DNA from 3 places in the Spirosoma lituiforme genome. Region 1 is predicted to be linked to each of the others. Evidence: riboswitches for the same ligand, from Rfam matches in the RefSeq annotation. Region 1 holds a riboswitch; each other region holds the start of a gene.

Region 1 (6,064 bases):
GGTTTTCTGACCGGGTTTGAGGAGCATACAGCCGTTGAACTGACCGGGAACGGGCAGGTATTCTAGGGCTTTGGTAGCCCCGATTTCAGACGTGAAATAGCCGGTAGTCGTTAACTCCTTCATGCGTAGAAAAAACGGCTTGTCTTCGGTCATGATTTGCTTGACCATCTCGTTTTTCTGAGCCGTGTCGAGAGCCGCAAACCCTTTGCTGAACTTGGTCTTACTATCTGCATCGAGCTTGGCCAGGCCAGCGTAAAATTTCTCCTGATCGGGTTTGGGGTAGCAATCGCGCATAACCCGAACAATGAACTTTTCGGCACCAGCCGCTTTAGCACCGGGTGTGGTCGTGGTCGGGATGATGACGTCGGCAACTTCGGCCAAAAGCGCTTCTTGGTCGGGCGAGACGGCTACACTTGGCCCCAGGTTGGTCACGCGACCCATAGCGCCTGCCAGCGTCGGTGCCGATAAAATTCCACCCATCAGCAAGGCCGCTTGTTGTATGGCTTCTCTACGTTTCATAAAAGGATGAATACTGTTTTGGCTGTATAAGGCCTGGGTTGGTAAAATTTCCTCTAATAATATGAAAATAAAGCCACAATGTGAAGGATTAATCCGAGTTTAACCCAAAGTCAACAGGCGCCCCCCGGTTTTGAAACCAGAACGCGCCTGTTGACTTTAGGAATTTAAGTAAGCAACCGTAACTCGGTAATAACCAAGTTATGATTCTGGAACGTAGTTGCCTGTTGCGCCAATCGATCTGATTGTGAAACAGCCTGCCGTCGGTTTATCGGAAATAAAATCCGGAGGGAGCAATTTCCGCTCTCACGGAATCAACCAAGGCCCCGCTCGACTCGTAACGCAGCACGTAACCTGCCTGCTTGTAAGATGGAATTACGCTACCATAAATGCGATTGGTTTGCGGATCAACACCAAGGGAATTGAACGAGCGGGCGATAACCTGACTGCCTGATGCTGTTGTGGCATCGATACCGATCCGGTATGTTCTGCCGCTCAAGGTGTAATAAAACGTCCGCTTGTCGGGGCTGATTGTAACGGAGCCGGGTGCTGCAGCAAACGTCAGTCGCTTGGCAACTGTCCGATCCGAGGGGTTAAACTGAACGAGATCGTTACCGGCCTGTATCCATAGCTTTCCGTTGGCATCCAGTGCAATAGGTTCGGGTGTCGAGCCAAAAGCAATACGTTGCTTTTCTGTATCCGTATTCAGATCAATGATCAACAGCGTCTGGTTACCACTGTAGGCGTTACTTCCCACAAACGCTTCGGTACCGGCAACGACCATTTTTTCGACACCTTTAACAGCCGGAATTTTCTTGACGAGTGTACCTGTGTTCAGATCCACGACAGCAACATAACCGGGATCTTTGTAGAATGCGTTACCGGAGCCGGAAATGTCCCAACAACTGACATAAGCCTTATTCGGGCCTGCCGAAATAACCTGACGTGGATTTTCAATGTCTGGTGTTTTCAGCGTAGTACGTGATTTAAACGTCCCTGTATCAACGATTTCAACCTTATCTTGATTGGGTGCTGTGTTATCAATCAAAATTAATCCTTTACCATTTACTTCCGTATAACCCTCTACTAAACCACTAGGCAAAAAAGATGGGTTAGCTGCCTGCAAAATATTAGTAGCGACCGTATTGCCAGTGCGTGACAAAAAGGAAATTGTCCCGTTGTTATCAGAGAAATTTCCTTCATTTATGATAAGCACGCCCGACTCATAGGGCGTTGGTTCAGGGTCGGAGGTTTTACAGTTCCAGACGCTTAAGGCCAGCAAGCTGAGGGCAAGACCTTTTGTTACTTGGTACTTCATGATTTAGTAGATGGAAAATTGATAATCAAATTAAGCGCCCAGTTCCGCCCGGGCAATGCATTGCGCTTGACACTGAAGGAAAGGGCATCAAATACATTGTTGACCTGCCCCTGTAACCGAACAGGTACCGGACCGATTTTGGTCGTGGTCTCGAGAATAACATTCGTTAGGGCAACACCCTTAAAAAACTGGCTATTGTCGAAGGTGATGTACCGGCGTGAAGTAGCCTGCGTTTGGATGGATAGCCGTGTCTGACCACGTTGCACATAAGCATTGAGCGTTTCGGTATGGATGGGCACGTAGACCAGCTGTTTCCCGATCACATCCGCTGAATACGTGTCATACACCCGCTCCTGCGATGAGCGCGTCAGCGCATAGCCTACCCGTAAACTCGCCCGCCAGCCGTTATGAGCATAAGCCAGGGAAGTAATCAATTCGCCACCCCGAGCCACAACCAGCTGCAAATTCTCGACGTGATAATTGGTCGCCGGATTCCAGTATGTCCAGTTGTCTACCCGGTTGCGATACACCGTTGCTTCGGTCGTCAGTTGGAGGTGTTCGTTGAAAACGAGGCTGGACGCGAGTCCGGCTTCAAGATTAAATCCGCTTTCGGGCAACAGATTGGGATTGCCCAGGTCAGCCCAGTAGCGTTCGTTAAGCGTTGGTACCCGGTAGCTTCGGCTTACGGATCCTTTAGCCGTTAAACCAAAGGCCGGGCGCTGCACAATTCGGAATTCAGCGCCGAGTGATGGCGTGATGGGTGGATTAAATCGGGTAACAAACGCCTGCCGTACATTAGCCGATACCAGCCAGCGTATAGTCTGCAGGCGAAACAGCGCATACAGATCGCCCCGATTTTCGTTAATTAATGTACTTACGTAGCCATCTGTCCGGGTATTGTAATGGGACCACTCACCACCGACGCGAAGGCTCAGCGATCGACTGGCTTTGGCGGGAATCAGCGTAAACTCCCGCTCGACACGGCTGATAAAACGGTCGGTCTGGGTATGGCTGGGCGAAGCAAAATTTCCCTTGGCGTAGTCCAGAACGTCATGAATCCAGCCAAGACGAAGGGTTAACTGGTTGGTTTCGTAGGTCGTTAGGAAGCGTGCCGATTGGGTGCGGGTGCGTTCACGGGCAATGGTATCCTGAGGAGCCAGAACCAGATCGTTGTCCGTTAGCCAGACATTGACGGATACCTGCCGACCACTCTTGTGCATAAAGTACAAATCCTGAACGAGACCCCGTTGCGCGGTCGTTGACTGTTCCAGAAAGTAATTCCGGCGTTCGGTCGATGGGTACGCGTTATTGAACTGGTTTCGATAAGCAAACGTCTTGCCTGATACGTTCCAGGCGTTACCCAGTCCTGCGCTATAGCGGGCGCCCAGTTGAGTCTGGTTGTTCTGAAAGCTAGCCAATTGATGGCCAAATGTTATGCGTATGCCCGGCTGCCAGACAGGGCTGCTTCCCAATAAGATACTGCCGCCCACCGCATCCGAACCCACAACGCTGGCCGACGAACCATATTGAACCGCCAACCGGTCGAAACCCGCTACGGGCAGCGTGGAGAAATCAGTCTGGCCAAGATTAGGCTGGTTGATGTTAATGCCATTCCACAGGACAGCCGTGTGGTTGGCCGACGTTCCCCGAAACGATACCGTCGCCAGTTGGCCGGATCCATAACTCTTAAACGCCAACGGCGTAGTCAATGCCAGCAAGTCCGTTAACGAACCAAAGCGAAATTGTAATAGGGTTGCCGAGTCTATACGCTGAAGTTTCTGGCCCGCCAAAAATCGCTCGGGTGCGATAGCCCGTACGGTTACGGCCGATAAGGACACAACAGCAGCCGACCGCGCCGACGAATCGGATTGCGCGGTGCTTTGATGACCAGCCAGTAAGCCGACCAATAGAGCAATAACCCACCAGCGAAGGGTGCTTTGTTTCAACGGTATACTAAGAATGAGTGCTCGAAAACGTCGGACCAACAAATAGCTGGCCCACAGCACGCGATTGGGGCGTTTCCTCCGAACGCCAGAACAACGGATGATTTACGGCAGGTCTCCTGGCTCGTCTCGTCGGGTCTTACCTTCCCACGCTGAAAATCAGCGCAGTGGTCACGTAGATTGAACCGATTTTTTTAAAGACTTACAGTTGCGGGGACAGCATTGGTTTCGCACCAACTTCCCTTTTAAGCCTTGCAAGCTGCCACGAAGCAGCATGAGGCACCGAAAACTCAAGGACAAAGGTAGGGTATTTTTATTTACCAAGTGGGGCGGACAGGATATCCTGTCCGCCCCACTTATTAAAAACCTTCAGCTTTTATTTCTTTCTCGGTAATGGTACCGTACTTTTTCACATTATCCCGAATCGTTTCGGCTTTGCCGATCAGTACAAACTGGAGTTTATCTTTCGGAAAATATTGGTCGATGATCTGGCGTGTTTTGGCGACTGTCAGCCCGTCGACGTTTTTCTGGAAGTTGTTAATGAAGGATTCATCGAACCCAAGGCTGAACATATCAGTCAGCAAATTGGCCAACTCGCTGGCCGACTCATACCTCGGCGGGAAATCAGCTTTAACGTAGTTTTTGGCCGATGACAGTGTTTTTTCGTCGATACCCGTCCGGTGTAAGCTATCGAGAACCTGAATAGCCATATCGATTGCCTGGGTGGTGGTACTAACTTTGGTGAAGGTCGAAACGGCGAACGTGCCACTTTTACGAAACGTACTGAATCGACTGCTTGCCCCATAGGTCAAACCCGAGTTTACTCGCAGAGCGTCATTCAGCCAGGATGTAAAGCGCCCGCCCAGAATTGTATTGACAACCGTGACGGGAATAAAATCGGGGTTATTCTGTGTAATGCCCTTTCCCCCAATCAGGAACGTAGTTTCGCGGGCGTCGTCTTTGTTAACCAGTAACACTCGGCTTTTCTCGAAAGCAACCGTCGGGTCCGTCAGGGCGGGCGACGTCGCTGGCGCTGTTTTCCAGCTACCGAATAAATCAGTAATTCGCTTTTTCATAGCCGCCGTATTGAAATCACCCACAATGGCAATCGCACCCCGATCGGTAGTAAAGTTCTTCTGATAGAACTGCCGGGCATCATTAGCCGAAACCGCTGAAACCGACGCTGGTGTACCCGTAATGGGATTGGCATACGGATGACCTTCGAAGACAAACTTATTGAAGTAGGAGCCGACTACGCCCCTTGGACTTTCTTTTTGCTGGGTCAACTGAAGCAACTGGCGCTGCTTGTACTTATCAAACTCACCCTGGTCGAAGGTAGGCTTCGTCAGTACATCCTGGATGATATTGAACAGTAGATCCTGGTCTTTTACCGCAAACGACGAGGTCAGTTTGGCTACTTCTTTTCCAGCGTAGGTATCCACACTGGCTCCTACGTATTCAATCTTTTCTTCCAGTTGGGCTTTCGTATACTTCGAACTGCCGAACAACAGAGCCTCCGCCGTCATGTTAGCTAAACCATACCGGCTACCATCCTGCACAGCGCCCGCATCGAAAACGGCCGAGACATTGATGAGCGGTACCTCATGTTGCTCCATCAAATAAATCGTCAGACCGTTCCGGAGCTTGAACTTCTGGTAGGGGGGCACCCTGAACGTTTGCGCCAGCGACGCTCCCGTGGCAATAAGGGCAAGGAGTAAGGTAATTATATGTTTCATTGTAAACGTTTCTGGTGATATCAGTGACATAAAGCGTTTATAGGCAACTGCCCATGCCGCCAGGCCATTGCGGTAGAATCAATTGTTTTTGGCAGAATTTACGTTCGGTTCCGGCAAGAGGTAACCAACCGTGCGGTTGCGGCTTGTCAGGTACGTTTTCGCTACTCGCTGAACGTCTTCTTTAGTCACCTTTTCATAAAGCGCCGGGGCTTCGTAGAGCTTTTTGTAATCACCAAAGAACAGTTCATATGTGCCAAGTGAGTTCGCTTTTCCGTTGATCGATTCCATCGTTCGGTAAAACTCCATGAGTTTCTGGTTCTTCAGCTTCTGTAACTCCGCATCAGTAATTCCTTCGTTAATGACCTTGTCGATTTGATACAAGACCGACCGCTCCAGTTGGTCTGCCGAGATACCACTACCGGCAATGGCATAGACGGAGAACAGGCTGGGGTCAAATGACATTTCTACGTTGGTAAATACCCGAGACGCTACCGTTGAGTCCAGCACCAGCGATTTAACCAGCCGCGACGAATTGCCGGAACTCAACACCC
Region 2 (6,064 bases), on a different contig from region 1:
GCATCCAGATCGGCAATAGCCCCGATGATGTCGTTGAATTCCGCGTAACACATATGGGTATGAATCTGCGTCTGGTCCTGCACACCCGATGCGGCTACCCGAAACGCCATCACGGCCCAGTTCAGATACGTATTCCAGTTTTCCCGACGCAGCGGTAACCCTTCCCGAAGGGCCGGTTCATCAATCTGAATAATACCAATGCCAGCCGCTTCCAGATCCACCACTTCATCGCGAATAGCCAGGGCCAGTTGCAGGCAGGTATCTCTCCGGGGCTGATCATCGCGGACAAAAGACCATTGTAAAATAGTGACAGGGCCCGTAAGCATTCCTTTCACGGGTTTGCTCGTCAGCGACTGGGCAAACTGCGCCCAACGCACGGTCATGGCTTCCGGCCGGTGAACATCACCAAAAATGATGGGTGGTTTCACGCACCGCGACCCGTAACTCTGTACCCAGCCATTTTCGCTGAAGGCAATCCCGTCGAGTAACTCACCGAAATACTCGACCATGTCGTTCCGCTCGAACTCGCCGTGCACCAGCACATCCAGTCCTACTTCTTCCTGCCAGCGAATCGCCTGCTCGGTTTCCGACGTAATAAAGGCTTCGTATTCAGTCAGCGTTTTCTCCCCTTTTTTGAATTTTGCCCGGTTGGCCCGTACCACATCGGTCTGGGGAAATGAACCAATCGTTGTGGTGGGGAAGAGGGGCAGTTTATGCTGGTCACGCTGCAAGGTCTGCCGTTGCGTAAACGTCTGTCCGCGCCGGGCATCCTGCTCACCCAATTGCTGCAGGCGTTGCTGAACGGCTGGTCTATTGACATCGCTCGATTCCCGGCGAGCCTGTATGGCGTTCTGATTACTCGTCAGATAAGCCAGCGCCTGGGAATTGTTCGGGTCCTGGACAAGGGTTGTCAGTGTAGCAACCTCGTCCAGTTTTTGGCGGGCAAACGCCAGCCATTGATTGATTTGCTGGCTTAGTCCTGCCTGCCCGGTTTCAGTCGACAGATCGCAGGGAACGTGTACCAGCGAACAGGAAGGCGAAACAAGGATACGATCGGGACCAATCGCATCGACGGCCTTACGCAGAGTAGCAAGTGATTTATCCAGGTCATTGATCCAGATGTTTCGGCCATCGACCAGGCCCAACGACAGGCGGGTTTTCTGCTGGACGAAATCGGTACTCAGCACATCGGCCAGTTGATTGGGGCAGCGGACCAGATCCAGGTGGATAGCTTCAACGGGTAGGTGAAGAACCGTCGTCAGATTGTCTCCGTAACACTCGAAATACGAGGCCAGTAACAGCTTGAGGTTCGGAAACTGATCGTGGAACTGCCGATAAACCGAGACCAGTATGTTGCGCTGCTGAACCGTCAAATCCAGCGACAGGCAGGGCTCATCGAGCTGAATCCAGTCGGCTCCCTGTGCCTGCAACCGGCTAAGAATCTGTTCATACACGGGCAACAGGCGGTCCAGTAAGTCCAGCTGATCGAAGCCCGTATCTTTTGCTTTCCCCAACAGCAAATACGATACGGGTCCTAACAGGACGGGTTTGGGCACTATACCCAGCGTTTGTTTCGCTTCCTCAAACTCGGTGAAAACCTTCTCGGAAAGCAGTGAGAATGTCTGGTCTGCCGAAAACTCAGGAACGATGTAGTGGTAATTCGTATCGAACCACTTTGTCATTTCCATCGCCTTTAGGTCGAGTCCAGCCTGCTGGTAACCGCGGGCCATCGCAAAATACAGCGGCAGCAGATCCGGGTCTGTGGTGTCGAGGAGGGGCTGAAACCGGTTGGGAATGGCTCCTACCGTCAGGGACATGTCCAGAACCTGGTCATAGAGCGAGAAATCGTTGCAGGGAATCAGCGAAATGCCGGCCTGCTGTTGAGTCAGCCAGTTAGCCTGTCTGAGTTGACGGGCTACCTCCTGAAGCTGTTGGGGGGTAATCGTTTGAGCCCAGCATTGTTCGAGGGCTCGTTTGAGTTCGCGGTGGCTACCGATTCGTGGATAGCCGAGGTTGTGAGCGATCATGTTGTAATTGGAAAAAATGGTTGATCGCGTTCGATGCCGAACTCCATACGCCTACCACATGATCCAGATTTTACACAATACGACAAACAACCCCCAGCCTCGGGGAGAAGCAGGGATGAAGCAGTCAATCGTGATGAAACCCAGTCGCGTGTGGGCGTAATCAGCAAAGCTAAAGGCAAGTCTCCTGGCTTGTGACGGTATTTGCCGTCCTTCTCACCCCATCGTAACCGATACGCCGAAGCGGGCGAACCGGTTGTGGGACAATGGACATCGAGGGCAAACCCTTTTTAATTGTCACTGACAGTAGCAACGTCTGCTCGTGATTCTCACACGATTCCTTTTTCATTTCCTGAAACTCTCAGGAAAACCATTAGCTTGTTTGACGGAAAACAAAGAACGTTGGGACAAAGGAACCGCATTCGGCGCTTAAAAACAAGGAACCGTTCCTTGCCGCGCCCCTAATCGATGACTCATGGCCGTATTTTTTGTCTCAAACCCTGGGCGGCCAATTCGACCAGTTCTCTTATTCGATTCTGTCGGGTCTGCGGCCGTTTTGCCATGACAAGCCGTTGGAGAATGACCCGTTTATCGGACTTGCTCAGGTCGAGGAAATAGCGTTCTGCATTTGGGTTTTCCTGAAAAGCAGCCGCTAAATCCGGAGGAATGACCAGCGCATCGACGTCGTCCAGAATCGTCCAGGAGCCATTCTGTTTGGCAATGTCGATCGCCGTTAAACCGGCCGGGGTCATCAGGCCGTTGTCCATGAGCTGTTTAACTTTCTCCTTGTTGATTTTTGACCAGACGCTCGTCGGTTTCCGTCGGCTGAAAAACTGCCGGTATGTGTGGTCGTCTATGGACTTTGCCAGGCTATCGATCCACCCGAAACAAAGGGCTTCGTCTACGGCTTCGCTCCAGGTCAGGGTGGGGGTGGCTGATTTCTTTTTGTGGTAGACGAGCCAAACCGATTGTTGATCCGCGTGGTGTTCCTGCAACCACGCCCGCCAGTGCGCCCGGTTTGCCGGGCAAAATGTTTCGGTTTCTTTTTCGACGACTTTCATTGGCACAATAGCCCTGTGTTTTACGACTTGTTTCAGTAACAACCATCGGGTGGGTTACGCGCTACTTAATTCAGCCATCAGGGCGAGTAATTGGCTGGCCGTTTGGGCAGACCGGCGGCCCAGTCCGCACGAACAGGCTATATCAACGGCTTGGCCACGGGCGGTTTCGATATTCCTTAAAATCTGGTGATGTTCGGCCAGGGTGCGTTTTTCGTGAACAAAGCCCGCTACGAAGCGCGTATGTCCGGGCAACTGAACAGCGGCCAGGGGGGCATAATATCCTTCATCCGTTGGCGGGGCAACGATTCCTTCGGCCAGTGGATAATGAACATAAACCAGTTGGTGCTGAACCGGCCAGGCCTGAACCAGCCGATTAGAGAACGCCACCATTTTGTCCAGCGTTTTAGGGTGCACCAGTGCTTCGTTATGAAAGTCGCCCAGACAAAGGTGAATGCCAATCTGGGCGCCGGGCGTGATCTTTTTCAGCAGATCCAGAATCGGGCGCAGGGCAAGTCCCATAAGCGGAGTGGGCAGCTTGTAAGCCGCATAAAGTTCGGGAGGTACCTCTATTTGGATGAGCAGGTCATTACCCGCCTGCGCCAGGGCGGCATTCACTTCGCGGGCAATGATGGTGTTGAATGCATAGGTATAGCGCAGCCAGGTAATGGGACTGGCAAACGCAAAACCCATGGCAAAACCGGTGGGTACGCCCATCTGAAACTTTAAGTCGGGAAGGCCATACTGCTCCCGCAGGCGCTGAAATACAGGATAGCTGGAGCGGAAGAAATCATCGTACCCCAACTGAACGTGTTCGGGTAAATCGGCGGGGGAGCGTCTGGGCTTCAGCTTCTGAAAGCTGTCATAATTAATGGCCATCCCGTCATCCGAACTCCGTTTGGGTTGTTTCACAATTTCCCAGTTGTCGGCATCGGCGGTTATCTTTTCGATGGCGTACACGACCCAGGCGATGCGGTTTCCTTTTGGAAATGCAGGCGTTTTCTCGCCAATTTCTCCGTCGGGTAAACAGAATAAAGAAGATCCCAGAGCCTCCAGGGCGCGAGTCATGCATTCTGTCTCGTCGGAGAAGGGCAGGCTGCCTACGAGCAGAGTAGAGCGATGGGGTTGGGGTGTTGCATTAAAAGAGTGATCAGGATGTGTTATAGGCTGGTTCACGATCGTAGGGTTTAGGCGATTCTAACCTAAACAATAGTCCACTGATTTACAAGGAAGAACGACGAGAAAATATAGTTTAGCAGAATTGTACTACTGTATAGGTTCATAGCCCCTGGGGCTGCAGTCTGTGGGGCATGGACTACGAAAATCCACCGCCCCCTGGTTCGTGAGGATACAAACCAAGGTAACCAGACGCCATGAACAAACGTGTAGAAGATGGAACCTGCCATTGTAACGGTTGCATTCACGAATGAATACAACGGAGGATTCGATCAGGAAAAACTTGCGGGAGGGAGTTCAATAATTTCATTCAGGAATCCTAAAACAGGTTCATTTATTTAGAATTAATAAGAATAAATTTTATTGCAGCGAATTCTGTCGTTCATTTGTAATTCTTTAGAATGAATCTATATAATACCCACAAATGAATGCCATTAAAGTACTCTACGTATTCTTTTTCTCATTAAGTACTTTTGTTGTTCAGGCCCAGACAGGGGGCACGATCCGGGGCAGCGTAAAAACCTCGGACGGTAATCCCGCTGAAGCCGTAACGGTTAGCCTGAAAGGCAAAGGGCAAGGAGCCCTGACCAATGCCAAAGGTGATTTCTCAATCAATCATGTTAAGGCCGGGACGTACCAGCTTCAGGTTTCATCTATCGGCCTGAAAACGGTAGAACAAGCGGTTACCACAAACGGGACGGAAACCGTTACGGTGGATGTTACCCTGTCAGAAAGCGCATCGCAATTAACGGAGGTGACCGTAAACGGTAGCCGCACCAATCGATTCGCCCGCTCATCCAGCGACTATGTGTCGAAAATGCCCCTCAAAAACCTGGAGAATCCACAGGTATACAATACCATCGGCAAAGAATTACTGACCGAGCAACTCGTTTTTTCGGTTGATGATGCCATGCGTAACGCACCCGGTGTTCAGAAAATGTGGGAAGCGACCGGCCGGGCTGGTGATGGCGGTAGCTATTATAGTACGCGCGGGTTTATTGTTCAGAGCCAGCTACGGAATGGGCTGGCCGGTAATGTGACAACTGACATCGACGCTGTTAACCTGGAGAAACTGGAAACGATTAAAGGGCCATCGGCAACCCTGTTTGGTAGTGCATTAACGTCTTACGGCGGCCTGGTTAACCGGGTCACCAAGAAACCATACGAAACGTTTGGGGGCGAAGTTACCCTGTCGGCGGGCAGCTACGATCTTCAGCGGGCCAGTCTTGATGTAAACACCCCGCTCAACAAAAGCCGGAATCTGATGCTGCGCGTCAATACGGCGTTCCAGCACGAGGGCACGTTCCAGACGCAGGGGTTCAGCAGTCGGGTCGCGCTGGCTCCCAGCTTGTTGTTCAAGCCGACCGAGCGGTTATCCATTCAGCTTGATGCCGAAATTTACCGGAATGAGAGCGTTGGCAAGCAGCTCTTCTTCTTTTATGTGCCGGGCTATACCCTCGGGGCTACCCGTGCCGATCAGCTGAACGTCGATTACCGCAATTCGTACATGGGCTCCGGCCTGACGCAGCAGTCGCGCAGTACAAACCTGTTCGGGCAGGTTAATTACCGAATCTCCCCGGCGTTTACGTCGTCGACAAACATTAGCACCAGCCACAGCTATTCGAATGGAATAGGCCCATATTTCTACATGATTCCATCGAGCCGAGGCCTGGGAAATAACGATTTGGTCCGGGCCGATCAGTCGACACGCAACAGCACCAACGACGTTTTTGAGGTGCAACAGCTTTTTAATGGTGATTTCCGGTTGGGTAGCCTGCGTAATCGGATTGTGGTCGGGTTGGATTA
Region 3 (6,064 bases), on a different contig from region 1:
TGATCGGAACCCTGACCCGACACGATGCGGGCTACCTCGGAGATCGGAATTGATACTGACCCCAGGGCAATGTCCAGCAGAAAGAAAACGATTGCCAACCCGATCAATCCCACAAGCAGCAATCGACGCCGGAGCGGCCCCGGTTTCGCGAGCTGGTTATACGGTGGCGTAACGGGTATCTCCATTACTTCAGTTGCTTGTAGTAGACCAGTTCATGCTTCGGCAGTAAGTCAGGGTGCACAATTTTTATCAGATCCGCCAGGACAAGATGCGGATTGACAGCCCCCGATTCCCAGAAATCGTTAGATCCCCGGCTGTTTATCCGCTTGCCATAATTGAACACCTGCCCCAGCTTGAAGGCCTTGAAGTCTGCATAGCGGGCATCTTTCGCCAGAATATCCTGCTTCGAATTCACATCGCTGATCCCAACGTTTAGCCAGATATCGGCATCCAGCGCTACCGGGTAAACCGTTTCGAAATTGAGCGGTAAACTTCCTGTTGCTTTTCTGTCCGACCAGTGGTAACGGCCACCCGCGTCCAGAAAAAAGCGCGTCATGTAACTATCCCCATCGGGCACGAACCAGGCATCCTTTGAATTCATCCCGCTAAGAATACTTGGTTTTATCGCCACCGTACGGGTCAGTGCCGACAAGCGGTTGTATTCTTTTTCAACCTCGGCAAACTTCTTATTGACAAGGGTTTCTTTGTTGGTTAATGCCGCCATCAGTTTCACCCACTCAGCCCGACCCAGGGGTGTCGTTTCGACCCATTCCGAGTTGATCAAAACGGGAACGCCCGCATCCCGGAGGGTTCGATACCGATCCATGCGGGCCACAGGGCTACCCATGGCCATCAGCAAGTCCGGGTGCATGGTGATGAGCTGCTCTTCATTGATGGTTTGTCCCTGGCCCACTTCCTTGATTTTACCAGCCTTTATTCGCTCAATGACTTTTGGCGCAGAAACGTACTTCAGGTTTCCCAGGCCTACCAGCAACTCATCGGCTTCCAGAAAATCAATCAGACCCACGTGCATGGAAGACATAGCAACCAGACTTCGTAAGGGGATTTCGATAATCTGACCGGGTGTATAGCCCTTCGGATGAGGAGTTCCCCGCTGCACCAGGGCATACTGAACGGTATCGGATGTCTGCTCAAACGGGCTTATAATGGACAGGATTTTGTAATTGTTCACGTAGCGGATGGAGAATCCCCGGGCGTGGTGAATGGTTACCTGATCGACAAAATACGATTTTTGCGCCGTAGTCGATGCTGTTTGCTCAGTAAGGGTTGACGAGGTACTGCAACTTGAAGAGAGAAGAACCGGGAAAAGAGTAAACAAGGCAAGGCGATTCAGGACACCTTGTCTGACGTTGTTTTTTTGCATGTTGGTTACTTTACGCTTTTCTTCCGAAAGCTATGAGTCTATAGCTAAAGGCAGGTCTTCTGACTTCTCCCATTTTCGACGACCTTCCCATTCCGACAGGAACAGTGGCGTACACGGCCGAAAGTTTATCCGGAGTTACAGCAGCGGAGACTGTCGCGGAGTTTCACCGCATTCCCTTTTAAAACGGTCTGTTCATGCGCGATGGACAGACACCGTTACCTTTATGCAGCGCAAAGGTACGACAACCGAATGAAGCATACGGTATGTCAACATTTTTTCCGACGATACTGGCCTGTCTTCTTCCACGCAACCAGAATCCGTCTGGTCAACAGGCTTACAGGGGATTGTCAAGGTATAGGCAAAGGTGCGAGGCACCCATAGTGATCAATAGGTGAGGGGCTGTGCAGGAACACACAGGAAAATAGCTGAGTAGGTTTCAACAATTACTTCCTGATGTTGGTATACTCCTCATCCGTGACGGGCTTCATCCAGGTTACTCGACCTATAGTTGTGTTCGGCGTAACGGCCACTTGCATAAATCCGACGGTGGGGGAAGCGCCATGCCAATGGGGAACGTTTGGAGGACATTTCACCGCGTCGCCTTTCCTCAGGATTTGGATGGACTTTCCCTGCTCCTGATAGTAGCCAATGCCGCCCATTGCCAGCAGCACCTGTCCACCCGCGTGGCTATGCCAGTGCGAACGGGCACCCGGCTCGAAGGTTACGTAGCCTACCGGAATGTTGAAGGCACTGTCAGGCTCAATCAACTGCTGCACCCAAACGGTTCCGGTGAAGTTACTGGCCGGTGCTCGCTGTCCCTTCGGAAAAATAGCGTCGGTATCGGACCTGGTTTCCGTTTGGGCGTTTGCGCCTAAACGGGCTAAAATCACCAGCAAAATGGTAAATCGTAATGCGCTTGCGTTGTTCTTCATTCCGTTGTGTTAAAACGCTACTTTTTGCGTATTCCTGTGCGGCTTAATGCGTTGATGCGATTACCTGCGTCAGAACCGCCCGCCCGGCCTCGGCTTCCGCGGTACCGATACTCGTCCCGATCAGGTCAAATGCCTCTTTTAGTTGCGGTTCGGTCAGACCCACGTGCAAACAAATACCCAGGTGGCTTTGCAGCATGGGTTCGACACCACCGATGCTGGCAAGTACCGAAATGGTCGTTAGCTCCCGGTCGCTATAACTAAGCACATCGCGCTCAAACAGATCGGCAAACAGGTGTTCTTTGAGAAATACCTCGATTTCGGGACTGAAGGCCGCGTATCCTTTTTTAGGGCCGGTTTCCGGCTGACCAGTGAGTTGTTCGAGCGTTTTTTTGCCTCGCTCGTACTTCGACTCCCGGCTGGTGATCGGTGACGCTGTCCTACCCATTTTGTCAGTAATGCCTTTTTTCTTCCGCTCGTCCAGCACGGTCATCAGCGTTTGCAACCCTCGAATGCTCCGGGGAAATCCGCAATAGGCGTACAGATGCACCAGCACTTCCTTGATTTCATTGATCGTCAGCCCTGCATCCAGGCCCGTATGCAGGGCGGGTTGTAGTTTTTGCAGATCCCCTTTGGCGGTGAGGGCGGAGATGACAACAATGCGTTGCTGGTTTGGTGACAAGGTAGTTTGTTGATTCATCTGATTTTGAGCGTTAAGCTGAGTAGAGATGAACCAGCTGACGATCATACCGAAGAAAGCAATACGCATACGTTTGGTGGAGAATAGGGTAGTTACAATCGGAATGAAAGCTCGTTAATCCAGCTTATTCTCCTTCAAAAATTTAGCCATCAGATCCGCGATCTGGATGTTGTTGAGATCGGAAAACGGGTATTGCCCTTGATGCCGATTTCAGGCAGGTGCACGACCTGCGCATGGCCCCCGTGCTTGTTGACGGTCGCGGCCCAAAGCCTTGCCATCTCCAGTCCGGCCCGCCAATGGTCTTTGTTCCACACGGTCGTTGGCTGGTCAGCAATGTTGTCGCCGTAATAGATGATGATCGGAATTTTGGTGAGCTTCGTAAAATCCGACAGGGGTATCTCAACGCCTTTCAATTCGCCAAACAGGCTGGTCGACTGGATGGGTTTGGGTAACTCGCCCGCCGGAAAAACAAAACTGCTGAAGGGTTCGTAGGCGACAACGGCCTTCACGTTTTCGTTTTTTATCGCCGTAAACCAGCCAACCCCTCCTCCCTGCGAATGGGTAATGAGGATACCTCCGCCAATTCGATCGACTAGTTTCGAACACGCCTTGGAGACAACAGTCGCGTCGAAAGCCCCCGTATTGGGCGTCATCTGCCGAAAAAACTGCTCCAGCGAAGCGGTATCTTTCGGAAACTGACTACCAGCAAAATAATCGGGATAGTTGCCAATCCGGAACTGCGTAAACCAGAACTGTTCATCCGGCGTAGGCGTAATCGTTGTCGAAACCAGACTCTTTCCGGCTTCGCCCCGCCTGGGCTGATCCAGTAAATAAACCCCAAAACCCCGGCGGAGAAAGATCGTCTGAAAGCCTTCCCGTCCATCGGGGGCCGATTCCCACGTTTTTTTGGATTCGGCGGCCCCGTGCAGAAAGACCAGCGGGTATTTACGGGGATTGGGCGGAATCTGATAAAACACATAGGCGTGATCGCCGTGCAAGGTTTGCCCCTGGGGTTTCAGGGCATTCGTCAGCTCAAATTTACCGGGCTCGGTTAGGCTGGTTCCGCCAACCAGGAAACTACCCTGTTGTTGTAGGGTCAACAAACCCGTTTGCCGGCTTGTGCGATTCATGGCACAAGCCGATACGAGCAGGGTTAGGCCGGTAAGCAGCAACACGCTGAATTTCTGTTGTTTCATGCCGTTAATTTACTCAGCGAATCAGTCGTCTTTCGCTCATTTATCGTCGCCTATACCGCGGCCAGACTAAAAGGCAGCTTACGGATGCGCTTGCCGGTCAGATCGAAGATGGCATTGGTCAGGGCTGGCGCAAAGGCGGGTAAACCGGGTTCGCCGACACCACCCGCCGGTTCGTCGTTGTCCATGACATACACGTCAATGGGCGGAATGTCGGGAATGCGGGGTAGTTGATACGAGTAAAAATTCTTGTCCACCGGCACACCATCCTTGAACGTTACCTGATGCTGGGTAGCCGCTCCCAGCGCCATAACGATAGACCCTTCCACCTGCGCCTTGACGGTATCGGGGTTGACGTACCAGCCGCAATCCATAACGGCCCAGACATGGTCGATCTTCACCTGACCATTCTGCCCTTTCGATACTTTTACGACGTGCCCAACGGTACTGGCAAAGCATTCGGTGATGGCCATGCCGTAGCCCTCTCCCGGTTTGCGGGTCTTCCAGCCCGACACCTCGGCCAGCTTGTCAAGTTGTCGGTGCAACCGCTCGTCGGGCAGGTGGTCCCGGCGGAACGCCATCGGATCTTTCCCCGATTCATGGGCCAGTTCGTCGATAAAACTTTCGTAGGCAAAGCCGTTGGTGGAGGCATACACGGATCGCCACCACATCGTCGGAATGGGCGTTTCGAAGGGAACGTCCGCAATGCTCAGGTTTTTGATGCTGTCGGCGTAGGGTTTCAAAAAACCTTCCGAAGTGCTGCGGTTGGCTTTGTCTTTCGGACCACCGCGCCAGTGATCGTTGTTCTGACCGGCCATGCGCAGCTTGAACGCGCTGATCTTTCCGTTGTCGACAACGCCCTCGCAGCGGTACGAAATACCGGGCCGGTAGGGGCCCTGGGTGGCGTCATCCTCGCGGGTCCAGACCACCTGTACGGGCGCTTTTATCTCTTTGGAAATCACCGCAGCTTCGTGCGGATAATCCATGAACGCTTTCCGGCCGAACCCACCGCCCAGAAACGTCATGTGGACGATCACTTTTTCGCGATCCAATCCCATCTCTTTACTGACCGCATCCTGCACCCATTCCGGAGCCTGAATAGGTCCCCAGATTTCGAGCTTATCGTCCTGATAATGAGCCGTACAGTTCAGAGGTTCCATGCAGGCGTGGTACTGATAGGGCGTTTCGTACACCACATCCAGTTTCTTCGGAGCCTGAGCGATGATGGCTGACGCGTCGCCCTGCTGCTTGAACGAAAGCCCTTCCTGCGTTTGTAGCGCCTGCTTCTGGCGGGTAAAAATCTCGTCGGTGCTCAGGTGTTCGAATCCGCTATCGTCCCAGGTTACCTTCAAGGCTTTCTTTCCTTCCAAAGCTGCCCAGGTTGAGGTAGCCACCACCGCAACGCCCTCACGGTAGGTGTTAAAAACCAGCATTTTGGTCTTGAACACGTGTTTGACACCGGGAATTTTGCGGGTGGTTGTGTCGTCGAAACTCTTGACTTTACCACGAAGGCGGGGGTTCCGCTCCACGGCAGCATACAACATACCCGGAAGCGTTTTGTCCAGCCCAAACGTGGCCGTACCATTGGTTTTTAATTTGGTATCCAGTCGACGGAGCGGCTTGCCAACGAGCTTGTAGTCGGATCGCTTTTTCAGGACGACGTTTTTGGGCGTTTCCAGCTTCATGGCGTCTGCCACCAGCTCCCCGTAGTGAAGTCGCTTCGCCGTTGGCCGGTGAATAACCTGTCCCGATGCGGCATAACAGTCGGCGGTAGGCACGTTCCATCTGGCCGCAGCTGCCCCAATCAGCATCTGGCGGGCCGTGGCTCCCAGCGTCAGTAAGTTTTTATACGAGCCCC

What was found. A riboswitch is a leader RNA that binds a small molecule or an ion and turns the genes downstream of it on or off. The one in region 1 is predicted to bind cobalamin.
Region 2: another riboswitch for cobalamin. It lies ahead of metE (5-methyltetrahydropteroyltriglutamate--homocysteine S-methyltransferase); the one in region 1 lies ahead of ACYU87_RS14010 (TonB-dependent receptor plug domain-containing protein).
Region 3: another riboswitch for cobalamin. It lies ahead of ACYU87_RS11835 (ABC transporter substrate-binding protein); the one in region 1 lies ahead of ACYU87_RS14010 (TonB-dependent receptor plug domain-containing protein).

What each region holds. Positions count from the first base shown of each region.
Region 1 is NZ_BAAHBO010000003.1:406,088-412,151, reverse strand. It holds gene ACYU87_RS14020 (gluconate 2-dehydrogenase subunit 3 family protein) at 1-519, opposite strand, end outside; gene ACYU87_RS14015 (YncE family protein) at 785-1,834, opposite strand; gene ACYU87_RS14010 (TonB-dependent receptor plug domain-containing protein) at 1,831-3,780, opposite strand; cobalamin riboswitch at 3,870-4,079, opposite strand; gene ACYU87_RS14005 (M16 family metallopeptidase) at 4,137-5,513, opposite strand; gene ACYU87_RS14000 (M16 family metallopeptidase) at 5,592-6,064, opposite strand, start outside.
Region 2 is NZ_BAAHBO010000001.1:900,533-906,596, reverse strand. It holds gene metE (5-methyltetrahydropteroyltriglutamate--homocysteine S-methyltransferase) at 1-2,027, opposite strand, end outside; cobalamin riboswitch at 2,185-2,414, opposite strand; gene ACYU87_RS03900 (YdeI/OmpD-associated family protein) at 2,498-3,085, opposite strand; gene ACYU87_RS03895 (hypothetical protein) at 3,140-4,258, opposite strand; gene ACYU87_RS03890 (TonB-dependent receptor domain-containing protein) at 4,683-6,064, shown strand, end outside.
Region 3 is NZ_BAAHBO010000002.1:826,297-832,360, reverse strand. It holds gene ACYU87_RS11840 (FecCD family ABC transporter permease) at 1-185, opposite strand, end outside; gene ACYU87_RS11835 (ABC transporter substrate-binding protein) at 185-1,384, opposite strand; cobalamin riboswitch at 1,417-1,622, opposite strand; gene ACYU87_RS11830 (cupin domain-containing protein) at 1,828-2,316, opposite strand; gene ACYU87_RS11825 (carboxymuconolactone decarboxylase family protein) at 2,360-3,082, opposite strand; gene ACYU87_RS11820 (alpha/beta hydrolase) at 3,163-4,209, opposite strand; gene ACYU87_RS11815 (molybdopterin cofactor-binding domain-containing protein) at 4,260-6,064, opposite strand, start outside.